One region of the Cedecea davisae genome, then DNA from elsewhere that is predicted to be linked to it. Evidence: predicted binding sites of a transcription regulator. Region 1 holds the regulator's gene; each other region holds the start of a gene.
What was found. Region 1 encodes PurR, which represses purine synthesis genes. Its sites were predicted from a motif close to CANGCAAACGTTTGCNTG; they were not measured.
Positions count from the first base shown of each region.

Region 2: the regulator PurR is predicted to act here: its motif matches at 1,971-1,988, upstream of ACG1VR_RS15625 (amino acid aminotransferase).
Region 3: the regulator PurR is predicted to act here: its motif matches at 1,413-1,430, upstream of purE (5-(carboxyamino)imidazole ribonucleotide mutase).

Region 1 is NZ_CP172054.1:2,810,690-2,816,689, reverse strand. It holds gene cfa (cyclopropane fatty acyl phospholipid synthase) at 1-348, opposite strand, end outside; gene punC (purine nucleoside transporter PunC) at 645-1,847, opposite strand; gene punR (DNA-binding transcriptional activator PunR) at 1,963-2,901, shown strand; gene purR (HTH-type transcriptional repressor PurR) at 2,898-3,923, opposite strand; gene ACG1VR_RS13435 (YnhF family membrane protein) at 4,215-4,304, shown strand; gene sodB (superoxide dismutase [Fe]) at 4,375-4,956, opposite strand; gene ACG1VR_RS13425 (NlpC/P60 family protein) at 5,079-5,912, opposite strand.
Region 2 is NZ_CP172054.1:3,260,924-3,266,923, reverse strand. It holds gene ACG1VR_RS15630 (MBL fold metallo-hydrolase) at 13-660, shown strand; gene ACG1VR_RS15625 (amino acid aminotransferase) at 720-1,910, opposite strand; gene ACG1VR_RS15620 (porin) at 2,096-3,196, opposite strand; gene asnS (asparagine--tRNA ligase) at 3,796-5,196, opposite strand; gene pncB (nicotinate phosphoribosyltransferase) at 5,374-6,000, opposite strand, start outside.
Region 3 is NZ_CP172054.1:1,145,838-1,151,837, reverse strand. It holds gene ppiB (peptidylprolyl isomerase B) at 164-658, shown strand; gene lpxH (UDP-2,3-diacylglucosamine diphosphatase) at 658-1,380, shown strand; gene purE (5-(carboxyamino)imidazole ribonucleotide mutase) at 1,519-2,028, shown strand; gene purK (5-(carboxyamino)imidazole ribonucleotide synthase) at 2,025-3,095, shown strand; gene mnmH (tRNA 2-selenouridine(34) synthase MnmH) at 3,223-4,320, shown strand; gene ACG1VR_RS05965 (MFS transporter) at 4,310-5,518, opposite strand; gene ACG1VR_RS05960 (hypothetical protein) at 5,886-6,000, shown strand, end outside.

The DNA.
Region 1 (6,000 bases):
GCCGACTATCCACGCGCGCTTTTTGGACTGCAGGTTAACCAGCCTGGCAGCGGCGATACGCAGAGTATCTTTGAAATGATGGGGCAGCTGGTTTTCCAGCCCGGCGCGCAGCACTTTAGTGAAAAAAACATCCAGACGTTCGCATTCCCACCAGCCGTCCATATAGCTTTCGCCAAGACCGAGGGAGCCTTCCTGCAAAACGCGTTTAAAAAAATCTGGGTTTTTAACCTGAATATCAAAAGGGTTTGGGCCGTTAACGGTTATGCCTGCCCGGCTCAGCATTTCATTTGCGATACGATACCATTCGTTATCTCGTACGCTCACTTCTTCTATACACGATGAACTCATAGCTTCTCCATCACCTTGTTGTGATCAGAACCTTAAAACAGCGTAGACGCTATTACCGGCTTGTGAGAACTCTCACGGAAAATTCCGTGCGCCTGATATCCGACGTAAACAGAGAAAGGGGGGATTCTCCCTTACTGAAAGGCCATCCATGGAAAAACGGAAGCACTCCGGCTCCCGTAAAAATAAAATTTATGAGGCTTATAGTAGAACCGCAATAACTATAAGCCTGTTTTTTTGATGGTTCAACGGAATATTGTTAGCAAGCTAATCACACAATATTCACACTATCGCGTCTGTTATTGGGCCCGGGATAGCTCGGCGTTGGCGCCAGCCTGCGATGCACGGCTGGAGGAGTACTGCATCGCATAGCCCAGCACCGCGAGTAAAATTGTCGCCAGCATTACGCTGGTGGTGGTGAGCAGCGGGGTGGCGACCAGCCAGGAAACCATCAGGCTTGCCAGGAAGCAAAGCCCCAGCTGTAGCGTGTTTTGTAGCGCGGCGGCCTTGCCGGTTGCCTGAGGGAATGGCAGCAGGGCGGAGGCCACAACGATAGGGTAAATTGCCCCGTTGGCAATCGCCATCACGCAGAATGGGATCAGCAGCAGCGTCAGGTTGGCATAGCCGCTCACCGCTACGGCCCAGGTGGCAACAATGCTCAACGCATACAGCGCCAGCAGCCAAGGCAGCAGCTGTTTCCCCTGCCATTTTTGCAGCGCGCTGCGGCAGCCATAGCCGCCAATCAGGAAGGCGACGGTCTGCGGCATATAGCTCAGGCCAATAACAGACGGGCTGTAGCCCATCTCATTAAGGATAAACGGCGAACCGGTTAACCAGGCGAAGAAGCTGGCTGAGCAGGCAGCATAAATCAGCACATTGCTGCTATAGGTGCGCGAGCGTAATAAAGAGAAGAAGCTGACTTTATTGTCTTCAGTTTGCGGGTGATGCTGGGTGCGCGGCTTGAGGCGCAGGGTGGGGATCATCAGCAGCAGGGCGATGGCGAACAGCACGGCAAAAATAGCCTGCCATTCAAAATGGTTAAGCAGCCAGCTGCCGAGCAGCGGCGCAAGCGCGGGTGAAAGCCCTACCAGCGGCATAATGGTGGCAAAGATGCGGCCCGCGCGGTTGGCAGGATAATAATCCGTGACCAGCGCCTGCCAGCTCACGGCGGCGGAGCAGACGCCAACGGCCTGAATAAAACGCAGGACCAGCAGCGTGGCGGCGTCTTCGACCCACAGCATGCCGATACAGCCGACGGCAAACAGCCCCAGGCCAATCAGCAGAATAGGTTTACGCCCGAAGCGGTCTGACAGCGGGCCCCACATTAACTGCGCGAAGGCAAACCCGGCGAGGAACAGGCTCAGGCTGGCGCTGACCGCCGAGGCGTTAGTCCCCAGATCTTGCTGAATGGCGGCGAAGGCGGGCAGATACATGTCGGTGGCGAGGAAGCCAAGCACACTCAGCCCGGCAAGCCAGATAAGAAATCCCTTTGATGGTTGCATAGTTTTCTCTTGATTTTGATAGCAGGTTAACGGGGCAGGAGTCTACGGAGTGCAAAAGCGCTTGTGAAACGCTAATATTTGCGAGTTGCATTCAAAATTTTTGCAGGCAAAAAACATGTGGTCTGAATATTCTCTGGAGGTCGTTGACGCGGTGGCGCGCAACGGCAGTTTTAGCGGGGCGGCCCAGGAGCTGCATCGCGTGCCTTCTGCCATAAGCTATACGGTACGTCAGCTCGAAGAATGGCTGGCCGTGCCGCTGTTTGAACGTCGCCATCGCGATGTTGAGTTAACCGCCGCCGGAGCCTTTTTTCTTAAAGAAGGGCGTTCTGTTATCAAAAAAATGATGGCAACCCGCCAGCAGTGCCAGCAGATAGCCAACGGCTGGCGCGGGCATCTCTCCATCGCGGTGGACAATATCGTGAAGCCGGAGCGGACCCGCCAGCTGGTGCTGGATTTTTATCGTCACTTCCCGGATATCGAACTGCGGGTGTTTCAGGAAGTGTTCAACGGCGTGTGGGACGCGCTGGCGGACGAGCGGGTTGAGGCGGCTATAGGCGCAACTCAGGCCATTCCTGTAGGGGGGCGCTATGCGTTCCGGGATATGGGGGCGTTAAGCTGGCGTTGCGTGGTTTCCTCCGGGCATCCGCTTGCGCAACACGAAGGTGTTATTCCTGATGATGAGCTAAGGGCATGGCCGTCGCTGGTGCTGGAAGATACTTCACGTTCTCTGCCCAAGCGCATTACCTGGTTGCTGGATAACCAGCGCAGAGTCGTGGTGCCGGACTGGGCTTCGGGGGCGGACTGCCTGAGTGCGGGCCTGTGCATTGGCATGGTGCCCGCCCACATTGCTAAGCCATGGCTGGACGGCGGCGAGTGGCGGGAGCTGACGCTGGAAAATCCGTTCCCGGATGCGGCCTGTTGCCTGACCTGGCGGCAGGACGATGCCTCGCCGGCTTTAAGCTGGCTGCTGGACTACCTCGGGGACAGCGAGACGATGAATCAGGAATGGCTGCAGGAGCCGGGGCGGCAAAACCCGGCTCCGCTGAGCGTTTAGCGGCGGTAGTCGCGGAACGGACCGTCGGCAACCGAGCGGCGCTCGATCAGGCGCGGATGCACCTCAATAGTCTGCGACTCTTCGCGTTTGTTAACAATACGGTCGAGCAGCATATTAAAGGCGGTTTCACCCAGGCGCTCTTTCGGCTGGTGAATAGTGGTTAACGCCGGAGAGAAGTAGCGGGCGTTGCGCACGTTATCGTAGCCGATGATGGAGATATCCTGCGGCACGCGCAGTCCCATCTCATCCGCTGCGCAAATGGCGCCCATTGCCATAATATCGCCACCGCAGAATACCGCGGTAGGGCGATGAGGCTGGTTAAGCAACTGCTGCATGGCGCGGTAGCCGGACTCCGGCTCAAAGTCGCCCTGAACCACCCAGTTCTCCGGCACCTTGATATTGGCCTCTTCAAGCGCCTTGAGGAACCCGGCATGGCGACCGCCGCCGGTGTTGCGTTCCAGCTGGCCGGGAATAGCGCCGATGTCGCGATGGCCGCGCTCAATCAGATAGCGGCCAGCGAGATAGCCGCCGTGGAAGGCGTTATCGATGACCGAGTCGGTAAAGTCGGCGCGGGCTTCGCCCCAGTCCATGACCACCATCGGAATATGGCGGTACTCTTCCAAAGTGGAGAGCAGCGTTTCCGGGTACTCGGAGCACATCACCAGCAGCCCATCAACGCGTTTTTGCGCCATCATCGACAGGTAGGCGCGCTGCTTATCAAAGTTGTTGTGCGCATTACCGAGGATCAGGGTATAGCCTTTGGCGAAGCAGCTATTTTCAACCGACTCAATAATTTCGGCAAAATAGGGCGCTTCGCTGGAGGTTGCCAGCAGGCCAATAGATTTGGTGTGGTTGACCTTCAGGCTGCGGGCTACGGCGCTCGGAGAATAATGCAGCTCTTTGATGGCCGCCCAAACGGCGTTGCGCGTCTCTTCCGCAACAAAACGGGTCTTGTTGATGACATGTGACACAGTTGTAGTGGAAACGTTTGCGCGTTTCGCTACGTCCTTAATCGTTGCCATTAGATGTCACTCCAGACCATATCGTAAACTCCTGATAACTCATGTGTTAAACGTTTGCCTTCGCTAACTCCTGGGGCAACACGTTGGTTGCAGGCCTGTCGGGAATGCGACATACAGCGGGAGGAGGGCGTTGCCGGGCGATACGCGGTAAATTAGCGAAGGATTTTGGCTTATCCCGGAGCAAAGTGGAAGAGGGAAAACCGAGATCTGTGCAAATCCAGCAGGATTTTTATCGCCAATTGTGGGAAAATCACCCCACTTACACTTTGTAGGGAAATAAAGGAGCTTACGATGAGTACCGATCTGAAGTTTTCCGTGGTGACCACGGTTGTCGTACTGAGCTTGATTGTTGCCGGTGCGCTAACCGCCGTACTGCACTGATTTAATAAGGGCCGCTCAATGCGGCCCTTAACATTTCTGGCAAACAGAGAAACGTCTTGCTCTCTGGTTATCAGGCGGCGAGGTTTTTCGCCACGAAGCTCCAGTTTACCAGCGCCCAGAAATGCTCAAGGTACACCGGGCGAGCGTTACGGTAATCGATATAGTAGGCGTGTTCCCAGACATCCACGGTCAGCAGCGGCGTGGCGTCGGTCGTCAGCGGCGTTCCGGCATTCGCGGTAGAAACAATAGCCAGGCCGCCATCGCTATTTTTCACAAGCCAGGTCCAGCCCGAACCAAAGTTTTTAATTGCCGCTTCACTAAACTGCTTTTTAAACGCCTCAAAGCTGCCAAACGCCTGGTTAATTTTAGCCAGAAGCTCACCCGTTGGCTCTCCGCCAGCGTTCGGTGCCAGGCAGTGCCAGTAGAAGGTATGGTTCCAGACCTGAGCCGCGTTATTGAAAATTCCACCTTCTGAACTTTTCACTATCTGTTCTAACGTTTTCCCTTCAAACGGGCTGCCTTTTACCAGGTTGTTCAGGTTAGTGACGTAGGTCTGGTGATGCTTACCGTAGTGGTATTCCAGGGTTTCGGCCGAGATGTGGGGCGCGAGAGCGTCTTTGCCATAGGGCAGGGCGGGTAGTTCGAACGACATTGCTTCACTCCTTGTTATTTTGAGTACACCAAATAACTACTTTTATTGTGGTTATTAGGGTAACAAATTGAAAGAGTGTGCAAAAGCAGAAAGGCACTGCCCGTTGCCGGGCAGTTCAGTATTTAGCGGATGGTTTTCGGAGTCATCACGCGGCGGGCGCCGACGTAGTGACGCTGCCAGTAATCTTCGCTCAGGGAGGTAATCTGGATATCGCGGCCGCTGCGCGGAGACTGGATAAACTTGCCGTTGCCGACGTAGACACCCACATGATCGGCGGTGCCGCGCCCCTGGGTGCGGAAGAACACTAAATCGCCGCTTTCCAGCTCGCCACGGCCAACCGACGCGGCATCACGCAGGTGATACATTTCGTTTGCGGTGCGCGGGATACGGATGTTAACCAGATCTTTGTAGGCGTAATAAATGAGGCCGCTGCAGTCAAAACCGGTACGAGGCGAAGTGCCGCCCCAGCGATAAGGCTTACCAATCTGGCCCATCAGTTTGTTCATTGCCGTTTTCTGTGCTTTCTGCACCCGGACTTTATGCGCCTGAGCGATAGTCTGGTTTTTTTCTGCCTTCACCTTTACGCACTGTTTTTTATGCCCTTTACGGTGGGTACATTTTTCAGTGAAGGTGGCGGCGGTTGGCTGAATGGCCAATTTCTGAGAGGTTTTTTTACTGCTGCTTGCGAGGGTTTTGCTTTTGCCGGAGGTTTTGTTCTTTGCGACTTTGCTTTTTGCCTGAACGGTTTCTTTCTTTCCGGACTTCTTTGTGGAGCTGGTGCTGACCTTTGTTTTTGCTTTCTCTTTGACCTTGCTGCTTTTACCTGAGGTCTTCGCCGGGTGGCTTTTCTGTGCAGCATGGTGACGGACGTGCTCGGACGCCTGCGCCAAAGGAGTATAGGGCAAAGCAAATAGCAGAGCACATAGCGTGATAGAGATTTTATTTATCCGCGCCACTCGTCAATCCCCTGATAAATGAAAGCACGATGCTAACCATCATGCCTGCGTATGATTTTTGCGAAACCCGACGATTCTAATGCATAAA
Region 2 (6,000 bases), 450 kb from region 1:
TAATGGAGCAGCATGAACTATCACATTATTCCGGTTACGGCTTTTGCCCAGAACTGTTCTTTAATTTGGTGCGAAGAAACGCAGCAGGCCGCGCTGGTGGACCCGGGTGGCGATGCGGCACGCATCAAGCAGGAAGTGGCGCAAAAAGGCGTAAAGGTCAGCCAGATATTACTGACCCACGGCCACCTTGACCACGTAGGCGCGGCGGCAGAGCTGGCTGCGGACTACGGCGTGCCGGTTATTGGCCCGGAAAAAGAAGATGAGTTCTGGCTGCAGGGACTGCCGCAGCAAAGCCGGATGTTTGGCCTCGACGAGTGCCAGCCTCTGACGCCTGACCGTTGGCTAAGCGAAGGTGAGAGCGTGTCCGTGGGGAATGTCACCTTGCAGGTGCTGCATTGCCCGGGGCATACGCCAGGCCATATCGTATTCTTCGATGAGGCTTCCCGCCTACTGGTTTCCGGCGATGTCATTTTTAAAGGCGGAGTAGGGCGCAGCGACTTCCCGCGTGGCGACCATGCGGCGCTGATTGACTCAATCAAGCGCAAACTGCTGCCGCTGGGTGATGATGTGACCTTTATCCCCGGCCATGGCCCAATGTCTACTCTGGGCTACGAGCGTCTGAATAACCCGTTCTTACAGGACGAAATGCCGGTCTGGTAATTCGTTTCTCTGTAAAACAAAAAGAGCCGCGATTGCGGCTCTTTTGCTATCTGCTGCTCTTACAGCACGGCAACGATGGCTTCACACAGCGGCGCCATGTTGTCCGGCGTCATACCGGCAACGTTAACGCGGCCGGAAGCGACGGCGTAAACGCCAAACTCTTCGCGCAGGCGCAGCACCTGCTCTTTGGTCAAGCCGCTGAACGAGAACATCCCGTTCTGGTTGATGATAAAGCTGAAGTCGCGGTTAGCGCCTTTCTCCTGCAGGGTATTCACAAACAGCTGGCGCATGCGGTGGATACGCTGGCGCATATCGGTCAGCTCTTGCTCCCACATGGTACGCAGCGCGTCGTTGCTCAGAATAGTAGCTACCACGGATGCGCCGTGTGCCGGCGGGTTAGAGTAGTTGGCGCGGATCACGGATTTAACCTGGCTGAACGCACGATCCGCTGCGTCTGCCTCGGCGGCTACCAGAGTGAAGGCACCAACGCGCTCGTTGTACAGGCCGAAGTTCTTAGAGTAGGAGCTGGCAACCAACAGTTCTTTGTGGCTGGCGGCAAAAATACGCAGGCCTTCGGCGTCTTCTTCCAGACCGCGGGCAAAGCCCTGGTAGGCGAAGTCAAACAGCGGCAACCAGCCTTTAGCCAGCGACATTTCGGCCAGCGTTTTCCACTGCTCGAAGGTCGGGTCGATACCGGTTGGGTTATGGCAGCAGCCGTGGAAAAGCACTACGTCACCGGCTTCAGCCGCCTGCAGGCTGGCAACCAGGCCGTCAAAGTCCAGGCTGTGGTTTTCCGCGTCATAGTACGCGTACTCTTTCACTTCCAGACCGGCTGAGTTAAACACGCTCTTATGGTTTGGCCAGCTTGGGTTGCTCACCCACACGCGTTTGGCGGAGGTGTTTTTAGCCAGGAAGTCGGCCGCTACGCGCAGCGCACCGGTGCCGCCAGGGGTTTGTGCAGTACGGGCGCGTTTCTCAGCGCTCAGCGCATTGCCTTTCCCGAACAGCAGCGCCTGAGTGCAAGTGCCAAATTCGGGAATGCCATCAATACCCAGATAGTTTTTGGTGGTCTCGTTTTCCAGCAGATACAGCTCTGCTTTTTTCACGCTTGTCAGCACCGGCGTTTTGCCGGTCTCGTCCTTATATACCCCGATGCCGAGGTTGATTTTAGTTGGACGGTCGTCGGCGCGAAACAGGTCGGCCAGACCAAGAATAGGATCGGCAGGGGCGGCGGTAATGTTCTCAAACATGACGGGTTCCATTAGTGATATCGGGGGAAATCGCTTTCAGGTTAACTGCTGTTTTACGAATTGCCAACCGTTTGCGACAAAAAGAAACGCTTAACGCTAACATCGGGTTTATTCTACTTTTTTGCCATAAAAAAACAGGGCCGAAGCCCTGTTTTTAAACGTTTCAGACAAACAAGTTGCTGAAATTAGAACTGGTAGGCCAGACCAACAGCTGCCTGGTCGTCAGTACCGATACCGTAGGTTTTCGCACTGTAGTCGTTTTCATCCAGCAGGTTGAAGCGGTAATCAACATACACGTTCATGTTTTTGTTGAAGTAGTAGGTTGCGCCCAACTGAATGTATTTAGCCAGATCTGCTGAACTTTGTGCACCATTCAGGCTCTTACCTTTGCTTTGTACGTAAGAGAGTGCTGGACGCAGACCGAAGTCGAATTGGTACTGTGCAACGGCTTCAAAGTTCTGAGTTTTGTTCGCCATTTCAGTGCCGGTGGTTGCACTGTCAACGATGGTCATGTTACGCGTTTCAGCATAAACAGTTGCCAGGTAGATGTTGTTCGCATCATATTTGGCACCGATAGCCCAGGATTCAGCATGCTTGCCGTTACCGTCACGGTTCTCTTGAGCATTAGTACGGTCTGAGTTGCTGTAGGCAGCAGACACGCCGAAGCCGCCAGCGAAGTCATAGGACGTTGAGTAAGCTACGCCATCACCGTTCTGCGCGTTGACGCTATGGTTATCCTGGTTTTTACCCTGGTACTGAACAGCAAAAGCCAGGCCATCAACCAGACCAAAGAAATTGGTGTTACGGTAAGTCAGCAGGCCACCCGCACGGCTGGTCATGTAGTTATCGGTGTATGCGCCACCCCAGGTTTCACCTGAGAAGTACGGTGCCATATCGGTATAGGATTCCACATCGTATACCACACCGTAGTTACGGCCGTAGTCCAGAGAACCAACGTCAGTGACTTTCAGGCCTGCAAAGGCAACACGAGTGTTGCCTGCGCTCTGCTCGCCTTCTGCTTTGTTAGCGGCAACGCGATATTCCCACTGGCCATAACCGGTCAGATCGCTGTTGATCTGAGTTTCACCTTTGAAGCCAATCTGGCCATAAGATGCGTCTTTGCTGCTGTTATCGCCATTACCTGAAGTTGTCCAGGAAGTACGGCCTACAGCTTTACCGTAAAAGTCCAGTTTGTTGCCGTTTTTGTTGTAGATTTCTGCAGCGTTAGCTGCACCGGCTACCAGCAGAGCAGGGATTACCACTGCCAGAATATTGCGCTTCATCATTATTTATTACCCTCATTGTGGTTTTTATGGACACCTGCCACTGCCGTCAATAATTCTTTACGGAACTATTGATGATAGTTTGGTGTCTTTCTGTATCTGTCTGGCATCTTTCCATCCATGAAACCGTTTCGCTAGCCTGAAAGTGCTACAAATGCGCACATTGAGTTTCAAAAAGAAAATATGTGTAACATTTTGTGTATTTGAGGGAACTTTGTGAACCATTTCAAATTTCGCTGTTTGCAACCCGGCAATGCGGGTTTTCTAAACATATATATATGAATTACTTATGTTTAATCCGCATAAAGCAAAATAAGCGCAAAAATCGATTTATAACTGTACGTTTTTTGACTTATTTTTGGACATCCAGATGTCTGAGCATAAAATAGACAATTGTGCTAAGCCATCCAGATGGCAAGCATATCCAGAGCATTGGAGCAACAATTTTGTGAATAATTGTGATGTGGAAACAGTTGGTAACTTGCTGGCGAGAGGATGGGGTTGAAATTGACGTTTGTTTAAGAATCGTTGAAGAAAAAATACTCTTTGTGGTGGGGCACAAAAAAGGCCAGCTGCTGCTGGCCTTTAGTAACAGTCAGAACTTAGAAGCTTGCGTTACGTGGAGTACGTGGGAATGGAATCACGTCTCTTACGTTCTGCACGCCGGTAACGTAGGCAATCAGGCGTTCGAAGCCGAGGCCGAAGCCGGAGTGCGGTACGGTGCCGTAGCGGCGCAGATCGCGGTACCACGAATAATCTTCTTTGTTCAGGCCCATTTCAGCCATGCGCGCGTCCAGCACGTCCAGGCGTTCTTCACGCTGGGAGCCACCGATGATTTCACCGATGCCAGGTGCCAGAACGTCCATCGCGGCGACGGTTTTCCCGTCTTCGTTAAGGCGCATATAGAAGGCCTTGATGTCCTTCGGATAGTTTTTCACAACTACCGGTGCCTTGAAGTGCTGTTCGGCCAGGTAACGCTCATGCTCGGACGAGAGATCGACGCCCCAGTAAACCGGATTTTCGAACTTCTGGCCGCAGTTCAGCAGGATTTCAACCGCGTCGGTGTAATCCACCTGTGCGAAGTCTGCGGAAATGAAACGCTCCAGGCGTTCAATCGCTTCCTTATCTACGCGCTCGGCGAAGAACTGCATGTCGTCCATACGCTCTTCCAGCACCGCTTTGAAGACATACTTCAGCATGGCTTCCGCCAGGCCCGCTACGTCATTCAAATCGGCAAATGCAACTTCCGGTTCCAGCATCCAGAACTCAGCCAGGTGGCGGCTGGTGTTGGAGTTTTCCGCACGGAAAGTTGGGCCAAAGGTGTAAATTTTGGATAACGCACAGGCGTAGGTTTCGCCGTTCAGCTGGCCGGATACGGTCAGGAACGCTTCTTTACCGAAGAAGTCTTTATCGAAGTCCACTTTGCCTTCGGCGGTGCGCGGCAGGTTTTCCAGATCCAGCGTAGAAACGCGGAACATTTCGCCCGCGCCTTCGGTGTCGGAAGCGGTGATCAGCGGAGTAGACACCCAGAAGTAGCCGTTTTCATGGAAGAAACGGTGCAGCGCCTGAGCCAGAGTGTGGCGAACGCGAGCAACCGCGCCGATCATATTGGTGCGCGGGCGCAGGTGAGCCACTTCGCGCAGGTATTCGATGCTGTGGCGTTTTGCCGCCATCGGATAAGTATCCGGATCGTCAACCCAGCCGGTCACTTCAACTTTGCTGGCCTGTATTTCAAACGCCTGGCCCTGGCCCTGAGACTCAACCACTTTACCGGTGACAACGACCGAGCAGCCGGTGGTCAGGCGCAGAACGTCTTCATTGTAATTGGGCAGAGAATTATTAATGACGGCCTGTACTGGAGAGAAGCAGGAACCGTCATAGACGGCGAGGAAGGAGATACCAGCTTTTGAATCTCTTCGAGTACGCACCCATCCGCGCACGGTGACTTCGCTGTCAACGGCGGCACGGCCCTGGAGTACGTCGGCTACAGGCACAACGCTCATAGTTTTCTCTCTATTAAATGGTCAATGACAAAAAAAATAGTAACCCATATAGGGGGGTTATCTATGTTACCTGTCACGCGCCATCAGACAAGCAGAATTCGCGTTGCTTACGAAGAAATAAAGGAAAGGAAGGAAAGCGGCGAAGAGTCGGTTCACTCTTCGCCTGTTATCTCTGAATCAGCTGGCTTTTTTGACCAGCGGCAAATCAAACGCTTTGCGCAGGGCGCGCACGAAGGCTTTATCATGGCAGATGGTTTTGCCTGGGCTGTCGGAAAGCTTGGCAACCGGTTTGCCGTTGCACTCCACCAGCTTAATCACGATGTTCAGCGGCTTAACCTGAGGAATATCGCAGGTAAGGCGGGTGCCGATGCCGAAGCTCAGATTAACCCGTGCGGAGAAGTGGCGATACAGCTCCACCGCCTTGTTTAAATCCAGGTTGTCGGAAAACACCAGCACTTTGCTGAGCGGGTCGATCCCCAGCTTCATATAGTGAGCGATAGCTTTCTCGCCCCATTCTACCGGGTCGCCGGAGTCGTGGCGCAGTCCCTGATAGCGGGTGGCAAACTCGTGACCGAAATCGCGCAGGAAGGCATCCATGGTGATGCAGTCGGTAAGCGCGATGCCCAGTTGGTCCGGATATTCATCAAGCCACGCCTGCAGCGCCGCCCGCTGGCTATTGGCCAGCACCGGGCTAATTTGCTGATGGGCCTGGAACCATTCGTGGGCCTGAGTGCCCATCGGTGTGAGATCCAGACGGCGGGCAAGATCGTAATTGCTGGTGCCGATAAACCACGGCTCCTGCTT
Region 3 (6,000 bases), 1.7 Mb from region 1:
ATGTAAGCGTGTGGAAGAATACTCCGGTTATCTTACCCGATAATTTTCCCCGGCGGCAGTCTGCTTTGCATTACTGACTATGATGTAGCGTTATGCTATAACAGCGTGCTGGTACGACAGCACCGTTTGCCGTCGTACTCTCTGACACTCATAGGATGCAAGCATGGTTACTTTTCACACTAATCACGGCGATATCGTCATCAAAACTTTTGATGATAAAGCGCCGATTACCGTTAAAAACTTCCTGGATTACTGCCGCGAAGGCTTCTACAACAACACCATTTTCCACCGTGTGATCAACGGCTTTATGATCCAGGGCGGCGGTTTCGAACCGGGTATGAAGCAGAAAGCGACCAAAGACACTATTCAGAACGAAGCGAATAACGGCCTGAAAAACACCCGCGGTACGCTGGCGATGGCTCGTACCCAGGCTCCGCACTCTGCAACCGCACAGTTCTTCATTAACGTTGCCGACAACGACTTCCTGAACTTCAGCGGCGAAAGCATGCAGGGTTGGGGCTACTGCGTATTCGCAGAAGTGGTTGAAGGAATGGACGTTGTTGAGAAAATCAAAGGCGTTTCCACCGGCCGCAGCGGTATGCACCAGGATGTACCGAAAGAAGACGTTATTATCGAAAGCGTAACCGTAGCCGAATAATGTCGACGCTGTTTATTGCAGATTTACACCTCTGCTCAGAAGAACCGGCGATTACCGCCGGTTTTCTGCGTTTTTTAGCCGGTGAAGCGCGTAAAGCCGACTCGCTCTACATCCTGGGCGACCTGTTCGAAGCCTGGATTGGCGATGACGACCCGGAACCGCTGCACGGGCAAATCGCCGCCGCCATTAAAGCGCTGGTTGATTCAGGCGTGCCCTGCTACTTCATTCACGGCAATCGTGACTTCCTGGTCGGCAAGCGTTTTGCCAAAGCCAGCGCCATGACCCTGCTGCCGGAAGAAAAGCTGCTCGATCTTTATGGCCGCAAAGTGCTAATCATGCACGGCGACACGCTCTGTACCGACGATGAAGGCTACCAGGCATTTCGTCGTAAAGTGCATCAACCCTGGCTGCAAACGCTGTTTCTGGCGCTGCCGTTGTTTATCCGCAAACGCATTGCCTCACGCATGCGCGCAGGCAGCAAAGCGGCCAACAGCAGCAAGTCGATGGATATCATGGACGTTAATCCGCAGGCGGTTATCGATACCCTCACCCGGCAACAGGTGCAGTGGCTGATTCACGGCCATACCCACCGCCCCGCCATTCACGAGCTGAGCGCCAACGGGAAACCCGCGTTTCGCTGCGTATTAGGCGCGTGGCACGAGGAAGGTTCGATGGTGAAAGTCACGCCGGAAAACGTCGAGCTGATTCGCTTCCCGTTCTGATCCTGAAACTGTTTTTTTGCCGCATTGTTAACCACGCAACCGTTTTCCTTGCCTCAGGATCGTGCTATTCTCTCAGCCCTTCTGACCGAGCGCACGACGCTCGACGATGTCTGCACACCCACAGGAGTTTTGAGACGCATGTCTTCTGAGCACACCCCGGCGCGTATCGCCATTGTTATGGGTTCCAAAAGTGACTGGGCCACCATGCAGTTCGCCGCTGAAATCCTTACCGCCCTGAATGTCCCTCACCATGTCGAAGTCGTCTCCGCCCACCGCACGCCGGATAAACTGTTCAGCTTTGCCGAGCAGGCCGAAGCCAATGGCTACCAGGTGATCATTGCCGGGGCCGGTGGTGCAGCGCATCTGCCGGGCATGCTGGCCGCAAAAACTCTGGTGCCAGTACTGGGTGTGCCGGTACAAAGCGCCGCATTGAGCGGCGTGGACAGCCTTTACTCTATCGTCCAGATGCCGCGCGGTATTCCGGTTGGCACCCTGGCGATTGGCAAAGCGGGAGCCGCTAACGCCGCCCTGCTGGCCGCCCAGATCCTTGCCTTACACGATGCCGAACTGAGCCAGCGCCTGGCCATATGGCGCCAGAGCCAGACCGACGAAGTGCTGGATAACCCGGACCCACGGGGTGAGGCATGAAGCAGGTTTGCGTATTAGGCAACGGCCAGCTGGGCCGTATGCTACGCCAGGCAGGTGAACCGCTGGGCATCGCCGTTTACCCCGTAGGGCTGGACGCCGAACCGGAAGCCGTTCCCTTTGCGCAGAGCGTTATTACCGCAGAAATTGAACGCTGGCCGGAGACCGCGCTGACCCGCGAACTCGCTCGCCATAATGCCTTCGTGAACCGCGATGTCTTCCCGATAATCGCCGACCGCCTGACGCAGAAACAGCTGTTCGACAAGCTCGGGCTGGCAACAGCGCCGTGGCAGTTGCTTTCAGATAGCGACGAGTGGAACGACGTATTCGGTAAGCTTGGTTCACTCGCCATCGTAAAACGCCGCGTCGGCGGTTATGACGGCCGCGGCCAGTGGCGCTTACGTGCGGATGAAACCGACCAACTGCCGGAAGAGTGCTACGGGGAATGTATCGTCGAGCAGGGGATTAACTTCTCCGGCGAAGTTTCTCTGGTTGGCGCACGCGGGCACGACGGCAACACGGTGTTCTATCCGCTGACCCATAACCTGCACCAGGACGGCATTCTGCGCACCAGCGTTGCTTTCCCTCATGCTAACGCGGAGCAGCAGCGCCAGGCAGAAACCATGCTTAGCGCCATCATGCACGAGCTGAAATACGTGGGCGTGATGGCGATGGAATGCTTTATTACTCCGTCCGGTCTGCTGATTAACGAACTTGCCCCGCGCGTACATAACAGCGGCCACTGGACGCAAAACGGCGCATCCATCAGCCAGTTTGAGCTGCATCTGCGCGCCATTGTTGATTTGCCGCTGCCGCAGCCGGTGGTCAATGCGCCTTCGGTGATGGTTAACCTGATTGGCACCGACCTGAATTATGACTGGCTGAAGCTGCCGCTGGTGCACCTGCACTGGTACGACAAAGAAGTGCGCCCCGGCCGTAAAGTGGGCCACCTCAACCTGAACGACAGCGACACCGACCGCCTGAGCGCCTCGCTCGAAGCGATAGTACCGCTGCTGCCGCCTGAGTACGCCAGCGGAATTGCCTGGGCTCAGAGCAAGCTGGTGAAGTAAAACCGCACCTCTTCTGACCCTCTAATTTCTGTGGAGGGTCAGACCAATTTCCCACCCTGCCCTTTCCTTTGCCCGACCAGAAGCGCACAATCCCCAACGTTTCGCCGCTTCAGACTAAGGTTATGCCATGGAAAAACGCCCAAACGCGCAGGACTACGACCGCCTGCTGCTCAACGACATCCCGCTTATCGACGTGCGCGCCCCGGTAGAATTCGCTCAGGGAGCCATGCCCGCTGCGCATAATTTACCGCTGATGCTGGACGATGAACGTGCACAGGTCGGGACATGCTATAAGCAGCAGGGCCAGCAGGCCGCTGTCGAACTGGGGCACCGGCTGGTCAGCGGGGAGTTAAAAGCCAGCCGAATCGCACGCTGGCTGGAAAGCTGCCGCAGGCAACCTGAAGGCTATTTGTGCTGCGCCCGCGGCGGAATGCGCAGCCATATCGTGCAGCAGTGGCTGCGGGAAAACGGCCTGGAGTATCCGCTGGTCACCGGCGGCTACAAAGCCCTGCGCCAGCATGCTATGCAAGTAACAGAAACCCGTTCTCAGTGGCCGATGGTTATCGTCAGCGGCAATACCGGCTGCGGCAAAACAATCCTTATCCGCTCGCTGCCGACGGGCGTCGACCTTGAAGGCCTGGCACACCATCGCGGCTCGTCATTTGGCCGCACGATTGTGGAGCAGCCTTCTCAGGCAAGCTTCGAAAACAACCTCGCCGTCACCCTGCTCAAAATCAGCCCTGTCGAGCCCACAACGCTGGTTGTGGAAGATGAAGGCCGGATGATTGGTTCCCGTCATATCCCCGAAGCCTTCAGAGATCAGATGCTGCGCTCGCCAATTGTGGCGATCGACGATCCGTTCGAACTGCGGCTGGAGCGCCTCAAAAACGAATACTTCCGGCAGATGATCGAGGCATTTTTATCCGTCAGCGATGAAGAAAGCGCGTGGCGCAATTACGCCGAGTACCTGCACCACGGCTTGTTTGCCATCCGCCGCCGTCTGGGCATGGAGCGCTTCCAGCAGTTCACCGCGAAGCTGGACGAAGCGCTGATAACCCAAAGGAAAACCGGATCCTGCGAAGGCCATCTGGCCTGGCTGTCGCCGCTGCTGAAAGAGTATTACGACCCGATGTACCGCTATCAGCTCAGCCAGAAGGCCGACCAAATCGTCTTCCGTGGAGATTACCAGCAGGTCGAATCCTGGCTGCAAAGCATTAACGATTAGCCGGTTTATCCCCTGCTGTGAGCGCAAGCCCTAACCCGGTCACCGCCAGCAGGACCAGCGGAATGCCGACTGCCCACGGCAGCGTAAACGAAAGCGCGAATAATGCCGTGCCGGTAGCTGGCCCCACCGATCCCTGTAGATCGCTGACTACCGAAAGCGCCGCCATGTAGGTCGCTCGTAACCGCGCCGGGGCTAACTTATTCACCGCCGTCGGGATCAGCGGGCCAGTCATCATCTGGGATAATGAATACAGGCAGACCGCCATCACCAACGAAACAACGTGCGGGTACGCCAGCAGCAGACCAAATGCGGTGATAAGCGCCGAACCCGCGCTGAGGGTGATAAACAACGGCGAACGCCGGGCAAACAGCTTCGTTAAGGCGAGCTGACCAACCGTGTTAATCCCCGCGCCAAACGCGAACAGATAACCGATGCTGGCGGCGCTCATTCCCATCTGATTGCTCGCGTACAGCGGCATAACGGCCTCCACCCAGCTCCCGGCCACGCCCAGCAGCAGCACCCACATCAGCAGAACGGCCAGACGACTGTCCCGGAACGCGGGCAGCAGCGCGCTAAAACCTTCTTCATCGCCATCCTCATCGCCCTCATCAGCGGCTAATGAACGCGTTTCCGCCAGGCAAATCGTCAGCATCAGGCCACCAGCAACCATCAGCGATCCTCCGGCCAGAAAGACATAGCCCAGCCCCTCTTGCACCAGCACTGTACCCAGAAGCGGACCGGCGATTGCGCCAGCGCCGGAGCATACGCGCATAATGCTGAACTGACGGCGGTGCTCTGCGGCTGGCGTCGCGTCGGCCACAATGGTGTAGATAGTCGGGTGGAGCACCGATTCAAACAGGCCAATAACGATCAGCACTGCGGCTGCCGCAAAAACGCCGTGCGCAAAAAACAGCGCAATAAAGCCCGCCCCGACGCCGGTAGCCGAAATAATCAAAACGGGCCTTCTGCCCACGCGGTCGGCAATGCCGCCGATAAACGGCGCGGCCAGCAGCTCGCCCCCGGCATAGCAGCCGAAAAGCAGGCCAATAAACTCCACCGGGATAGCGGCAGACTGCTGCGCCCACAGCGGGAAAAAGGGAACAATCGCCCCGTCGACCAGGCCGACGATGAAATAGAGGATAAAGCCCAGAATGTGGGGCTTGCGGTACGCAATAAGGGGGGATGTAAACAGTGCCATGATATTACCCAAGTACAATTACCCCGAATGCGGGGAGAATATGTACGTTGGATAACGTTAACGTTTACGACTTACTGGAAGCTGCAAGGATACTAGCTAATCGTTGGGGAAAGGGCAACTGTGAGGAGTAGGATGGTTGAAAAGTAGAAAGGTGGAATAGCCTCGCCTACGGGTTTCTTTGCTTAAGACCTAACGTTTACTTCTGTATAGTTTTTCCTGCGAGGAGCCAGTTCAGGCCATTTGATAGTTGTCCGTGGGAAAGTATTTCTGCAGAATGAGAGCGCTTTAAACGTGGCTATTGTTTATTTAGTCCTGGCTCCGGTAGGAGTTATCGACTCACAAAAGAAAGGATGCAGGAGCTCAAGCTATGCGAACTCATCAACTAAATAAGTCCCGTAAACTGTATCGCAGTGTCAACACGACTACACGACATCATTCTAATAATCCAGGTGCTGAGTATCGCTGGGAACGCAATCGTAAAA